DNA from 2 places in the Mesorhizobium huakuii genome. Region 1 is predicted to be linked to the other one. Evidence: riboswitches for the same ligand, from Rfam matches in the RefSeq annotation. Region 1 holds a riboswitch; the other holds the start of a gene.

The links. A riboswitch is a leader RNA that binds a small molecule or an ion and turns the genes downstream of it on or off. The one in region 1 is predicted to bind S-adenosylmethionine.
Positions count from the first base shown of each region.
Region 2: another riboswitch for S-adenosylmethionine. It lies ahead of metX (homoserine O-acetyltransferase MetX); the one in region 1 lies ahead of HB778_RS19510 (O-succinylhomoserine sulfhydrylase).

Region 1 covers NZ_CP050296.1:3,961,490-3,964,741, forward strand. Annotated here, with positions in the region: gene HB778_RS19500 (ceramide glucosyltransferase) at 1-351, shown strand, start outside; gene HB778_RS19505 (BrnA antitoxin family protein) at 655-882, shown strand; gene HB778_RS19510 (O-succinylhomoserine sulfhydrylase) at 904-2,091, opposite strand; SAM riboswitch at 2,148-2,225, opposite strand; gene HB778_RS19515 (2'-deoxycytidine 5'-triphosphate deaminase) at 2,325-3,252, shown strand, end outside.
Region 2 covers NZ_CP050296.1:2,082,884-2,086,135, forward strand. Annotated here, with positions in the region: gene hisC (histidinol-phosphate transaminase) at 1-605, opposite strand, end outside; gene HB778_RS10190 (hypothetical protein) at 700-1,131, opposite strand; gene HB778_RS10195 (hypothetical protein) at 1,128-1,382, opposite strand; SAM riboswitch at 1,559-1,636, shown strand; gene metX (homoserine O-acetyltransferase MetX) at 1,709-2,878, shown strand; gene metW (methionine biosynthesis protein MetW) at 2,875-3,252, shown strand, end outside.

The DNA of each region.
Region 1 (3,252 bases):
TGGGCGCGCCTGCGCCGCGTCACCTTCCCGCTGTTCTTCGCGCCCGAGATCCTGACTGGCGCGGTGGTGCCGCTGACGCTTGCGCTGGTTGCGGCTGCCGGCGCCGGCTTCAGCCTGCCGCTGACGGCCATCGGCGTGCTGGCGGCCTTCTACCTTCCGGAGTGTGCCCTGGCCTGGTCCAAGGGTTGGCACCTGTCGCCACGCTCGGTCGCGGCAATCATGGCGCGCGACCTGATCTTGCCGGCGATGTGGGCACGCGGCTGGCTCGGCGGCGCCGTCGACTGGCGCGGCAATGCGATGACCATCGGCACCAAGGCGGCGGAACTGGAAGAGACGCCGTCGCGCGCCTGATCTCGACGGCTCAGCTTGATTCTAGGAGAAGTTATCGTATATACAAAAATTATTGGATTAGGCGCTATTTTTGTGTATACATAATTTATGAAACGCACCGATGGCGATGCTGTTCGAGTGGGATGAAAACAAGGCAAGGACGAACAAGGCCAAGCATGGCGTGGATTTTGCGATCGCTCCATCCTTCGATTTCGCCAATGGACTATGTCGAAAACCTCTAAGACAATCGTCCACCGCGAGGCTAGCCCGCCAAAGCAGTCACGTGCTGATGCTTTGGCGCTTGCCAGCAAGGCGCTCGCCGCGATGACCGATGAAGAAGATGCTACGATCATCGCTGCCGCCGAGGCCGATCCAGATGCACAACCGACCGATGTCGTTTCGCGCCGCAAGGTTGGCCGGCCACCACTTGCGCGCCCCAAGCGTGCCATACAGTTGCGGCTAGATGCCGATGTTCTCGACCGCTTCAAGGCTGATGGTGACGGCTGGCAGACGCGCATGAACGAAGCGCTGCGCAAGGCGGTGGGTCTGTAACCCTCGGCCTGCCGCTTGCCGCTATCCGGCCTTCAGCGCCTGCGCGATATCTTCCAGCAGATCGTCGGTATCCTCCAGGCCGATCGACAGCCTGAGCGTACCAGGCCCGATGCCGAGTTCGGCGCGCGCCTCGTCGCTCAAATTCTTGTGCGTCGTCGTCGCCGGATGGGTGATCAGGCTCTTGGCATCGCCAAGGTTGTTCGAGATCAGCACGATTTCGAGCGCGTTCTGCAGCGCGAAGGCCGCCTGCTTGCCGTCCTTGACGTCGAGGCAGATCAGCGTCGAGCCGCCCGACATCTGCTTCTTGACGATCTCGGCCTGCGGATGGTCGGCACGGCCGGGATAGATAACGCGGGCAATCTGCGGCTGATCTGCGAGGAAATCGGCGATCTTGCCGGCGCTCTCCGTCTGCTGGCGCACGCGCAGCGGCAGCGTCTCCAGGCCCTTTAGCAGCGTCCAGGCGTTGAAGGGCGACAGGCTGGGGCCGGTGTGGCGGAAATAGTCGTGCAAATTCTCGTCGATCCACTTCTTGTCCGACAAGATGACGCCGCCAAGACAACGGCCCTGGCCATCAATGTGCTTGGTCGCCGAATAGACGACGATATGGGCACCAAGCTGCAAAGGCTTCTGCTGCAAAGGCGTGGCAAAGACATTGTCGACGACAAGCCGTGCGCCGATCGAGTTGGCGAGCGAAGCGACGGCGGCGATGTCGACCACTTCCAATGTCGGATTGGTCGGGCTTTCCAGGAAGAACAGTTTTGTGTTTGGCCTGACCGCCTTTTCCCAGTTGGCGATGTCGGTGCCGTCGACCAGCGTCGCCTCGATGCCGTAGCGCGGCGCCAACGTTTCGACCACCCAGCGGCAGGAGCCGAACAAAGCGCGCGCCGCCACGATATGGTCACCGGCCTTGACGCTGCACAGAAGGGCCGCCGTCACCGCCGCCATGCCCGATGCCGTGGCGCGTGCGTCCTCGGCACCTTCCAGCGCGCACATGCGCTTTTCGAACATGTCGACGGTCGGATTGGCGTAGCGCGAATAGATGAAACCGGGTTCCTCGCCCTTGAAACGGGCTTCGGCGGCCTGGGCCGTTTGATAGACATAGCCCTGGGTCAGGTACATCGCCTCGGAGGTCTCGCCGAAGCCGGAACGCAAGGTTCCGCTGTGCACGAGGGCTGTCTGAGGCTTCCAGTTGCGCTTCTTGCTGCTCATCGCTCTTGTTCCAGACACAAAAAAACCGGCCGCGAAAGTCGCAACCGGTCCATACGGCCTCGCGGCCAACGGTCCTTTAGCGACTTGTTTAACGTGGCTGCAAGCCGACCGGCCAAATCACCACGGGATAACGACCCTTTAGACCCGTACCACGCTTGCGTCAATTGCCGGCTTCATTAAGAGGTTTGTACCAAGCAGGTTTCGCCAAAAGCCTGCCCTCTAGGAGCGTAGCCTTGCGGCAGACAGGCATTCTTCCCGATCAGGACATTGCGGCGCTGTTCCAGTCCGGTGCGCTGAAGTCGCCGCGCGCGCTCGATACCGACCAGATCCAGCCGGCCAGCCTCGATCTCAGGCTCGGCGACAAGGCCTGGCGGGTGCGCGCCTCCTTCCTGCCGGGTCCCAACCACAAGGTTTCGGAAAAGCTCGACAGGCTGAAGCTGCACGAGATCAATCTGGCCGAAGGCGCGGTGCTGGAGACGGGCTGTGTCTACATCGTGCCGCTGCTCGAAAGCCTGGCATTGCCGGCGGAGATTTCCGCCTCCGCCAATCCGAAGAGCTCGACCGGACGGCTCGACATCTTCACCCGTGTAATGACCGACCGTGGCCATGAGTTCGACAAGATCGCCGCCGGCTATAACGGTCCGCTCTACCTGGAAGTCAGCCCGCGCACCTTCCCGATCGTCGTGCGCACCGGCTCGCGCCTGTCGCAGATCCGCTTCCGCACCGGCAACGCGCTGCTCTCGGAAGCCGAACTCAATGAATTGCACCGCGCGCAGATGCTGGTCGCCACCGAACCGCCGAATATTTCGGGCGGCGGCATCGCGCTGTCGATCGATCTCAACGGCGACAGTGACGGGCTGGTCGGCTATCGCGGCAAGCATCACACCGGCCTCGTCGATGTCGACAAGCGCGCGGCGCAGGATGTCGTCGATTTCTGGGAGCCGATCCACAAGAGCGGCGCCGGCGAACTGGTGCTCGACCCGGATGAATTCTACATCCTGGTCAGCCAGGAAGCGGTACATGTACCGCCGCTCTACGCCGCCGAGATGACGCCCTTCGATCCGCTGGTCGGCGAATTCCGCGTCCACTATGCCGGCTTCTTCGACCCGGGCTTCGGCCATTCGGCATCAGGCGGCACCGGCAGCCGGGCGGTGCTTGAAG
Region 2 (3,252 bases), 1.9 Mb from region 1:
CGGACATATTCGGCATAGGCCGCGTCGAGCACCAGCAGCACATGTCTGGGCAGGCCGGCATGCAGGCGGCGTACCTCCTGGAAAGGCACATAGGTGCCGGTCGGGTTGTTGGGATTGGCCAGAAACACGATTTTGGTGCGCGGCGTGACGGCGGCCAATATCGCATCGATATCGGCGCGCTCGTCGGTCTCCTTGATAACAACCGGGGTGGCGCCGGCCGACTGGATGTAGATTTTGTAGACCATGAAGGCGTGTTCGGTGAATATGGCCTCATCGCCGGGCGCGAGATAAGTCTGCGCCAAGAGGCCGAGGATCTCGTCGGAGCCGTTGGAGCAGATGATGTTTTGCGCGTTGAGGCCATGCACCTCGGCGATCGCCTCGCGCAGCCGCCTGGCGGTGCCGTCGGGATAGATGTCGAGCCTGGCGGCAACCTCACGCGCGGCCTCGATCGCCTTCGGTGACGGACCGAGCGGGTTCTCGTTCGACGACAGCTTGTACACCTTGGCGACACCGGCGGGTGCGGCGCTCTTGCCCGGCACATAGGCGTCGATGTCCATGATGCCCGCGCGCGGGGTTGGACGTGCCTGATCCGGTGTCTGCGTCATGTCGTAAAAACCTGTCGAGAAAGCCTCATCCGAGGCCGCAGCGGGAATACAAGCCATGGCCGGCAATGTCGAGAGGTGCCCACCGCATGTAGCGTCAATCATCGCGGCCGGTGATTCGGGCTTTGCGGGCCCGCTGAAGCTGCAGAATTCCGTGCCGCAGTTGATCGAACAAGGCTGGCGGAAGCATTCCATAGGCGTAACTGCCGTTGGAGCGCGGCCGAATATCGTAGCCAGGCCAAAGGAAGCGGTTCAACTCGTCGAGGCGTATCCAGTGCCGGCCTTCATCGAGGCCGAGAGCTCGGCAAACCACCGCCGGAATCTCGACCGATGTTGCCTTGTCGGATGGTGGGCTATGGGTGATCGGAGCGACAATGGTGCGGATGTGGCCATCCGTGTCCGTCGGCGTGGCAACGACGATCGCGCAAGGACGATCCTTTGTGCCTTCGACTTTGCCGGAGAGGCGTTCGGCACTCCAAAGAAAATTATAGCGAATGACCAGACCCGGTTTCGGAAGCGGCAGGCTCACTTCGGTTCCACGCCATACTCAGCCGATTCGATAGAAGCTATGGTGTCGTCGTCAAGTTCGCCCACGATCAGGATTTCACGCTCACGACGCTTCAGCAATTCGTAGTGCTCGAACTCCTCGGCGGAAAGATACGCCCCCACAACTCGGCCATGATTGGTCACATTGATGACCTTCTTGGAGATGGCTTCGTCCTGATATTTAGCAAAATTTCGGGCGAAATCGCTCGCAGGGATTGCGGTGTTCCGGGGCATGCTTTGCCTCCATCTGCTGCAAGGGCCTGTGAAGTCGACTGTGACAAAACCGAAGTGACTTCGATTGGCTTGCGCAATTTACGTAGTTTACACAAATTGTGCAAGGTGGCGAGAAGGACAACGACCCGTGAGAAACGCCGCCGTTGACGCCAACACCCCATGGCCCTAGAAGAGATAAGAACTTCCGTGGTGATTTGGCCGGTCGGCTTGCAGCCACGTTAAACAACTTGCTAAAGGGCCGTTTGCATCCTGTAACCGGCTTTGCGACGGCAATGCCGGTTTTTTGTTGTCCGCGCTTGGCCGGACGACCGATGGAAGAGATGTGAATGGCCGCTCTGCGCGCAAGAAAGACCAACAACGAGGCCGACCAGCCGTCGAGCCCGGTGTTGCGCTTCGGGCCGGACCAACCGCTCAAGCTCGATGCCGGCACGCTTTTGTCTCCGTTCCAGATCGCCTACCAGACCTACGGCACGCTCAACGATGCCCGCTCCAATGCCATCCTCGTCTGCCATGCGCTGACCGGTGACCAGCATGTCGCCAACACCAATCCGGTGACCGGCAAGCCGGGCTGGTGGGAAGTGCTGATCGGCCCCGGCAGGATCATCGACACCAACCGTTTCTTCGTCATCTGCTCCAACGTCATTGGCGGCTGCCTCGGCTCCACCGGCCCGGCCTCGACCAACCCCGCCACCGGCAAGCCCTATGGGCTCGACCTGCCGGTCATCACCATCCGCGACATGGTGCGCGCGCAGCAGATGCTGATCGACCATTTCGGCATCGAGAAACTGTTCTGCGTGCTTGGCGGCTCGATGGGCGGCATGCAGGTTCTGGAATGGGCGTCGAGCTATCCCGAGCGCGTCTTTTCGGCGCTGCCGATCGCCACCGGCGCGCGCCATTCCTCGCAGAACATCGCCTTCCACGAGGTCGGCCGGCAAGCCGTCATGGCCGATCCGGACTGGCATGGCGGCAAATATTTCGAGCATGGCAGGCGCCCGGAAAAGGGCCTGGCGGTGGCGCGCATGGCCGCCCACATCACCTACCTGTCGGAAGCCGCCCTGCACCGCAAATTCGGTCGCAATCTGCAGGACCGCGACCACCTGACTTTCGGCTTTGATGCCGACTTCCAGATCGAAAGCTATCTGCGCCACCAAGGCATGACCTTCGTCGACCGCTTCGACGCCAATTCCTATCTCTACATGACGCGGTCGATGGACTATTTCGACATTGCTGCCGACCATGGCGGCCGCCTGGCCGACGCCTTTGCCGGCACCAAGACCCGCTTCTGCCTGGTGTCGTTCACATCGGACTGGCTGTTTCCGACGGAAGAAAGCCGCTCCATCGTGCATGCGCTCAACGCCGCCGGTGCCTCGGTATCCTTCGTCGAGATCGAAACCGACCGCGGCCACGACGCCTTCCTGCTCGACGAGCCGGAACTGTTTGCCGCCATCAACGGCTTCATCGGCTCGGCAGCCCGCGCCAGAGGACTCGCATCATGAGCGTCAACGGCAGCCAGCGCGTCGACCTCGAGGTCGTCGCCAACCTCATCCCGCCTCAGTCCCGCGTGCTCGACGTCGGTTCGGGTGACGGCTCATTGCTTGAATTGCTGCAGGACGCCAAGCAGGTCGACGGCCGTGGGCTTGAACTGTCGCAGCGCGGCGTCAACGAATGCGTGGCGCGCGGCCTCTCTGTCATCCAGGGCGATGCCGACAAGGATCTCGAATTCTATCCCGACAAGGGTTTTGACTTCGTCGTCCTGTCGCAGACCTTGCAGGCCACCCGCAACCCGAAGCTGGTGCTCGACGAATTGCTCCGGATCGGCAATCGGGCGATCGTCTCCTTCCCCAATTTCGGCCATTGGCGGGTGCGCCTG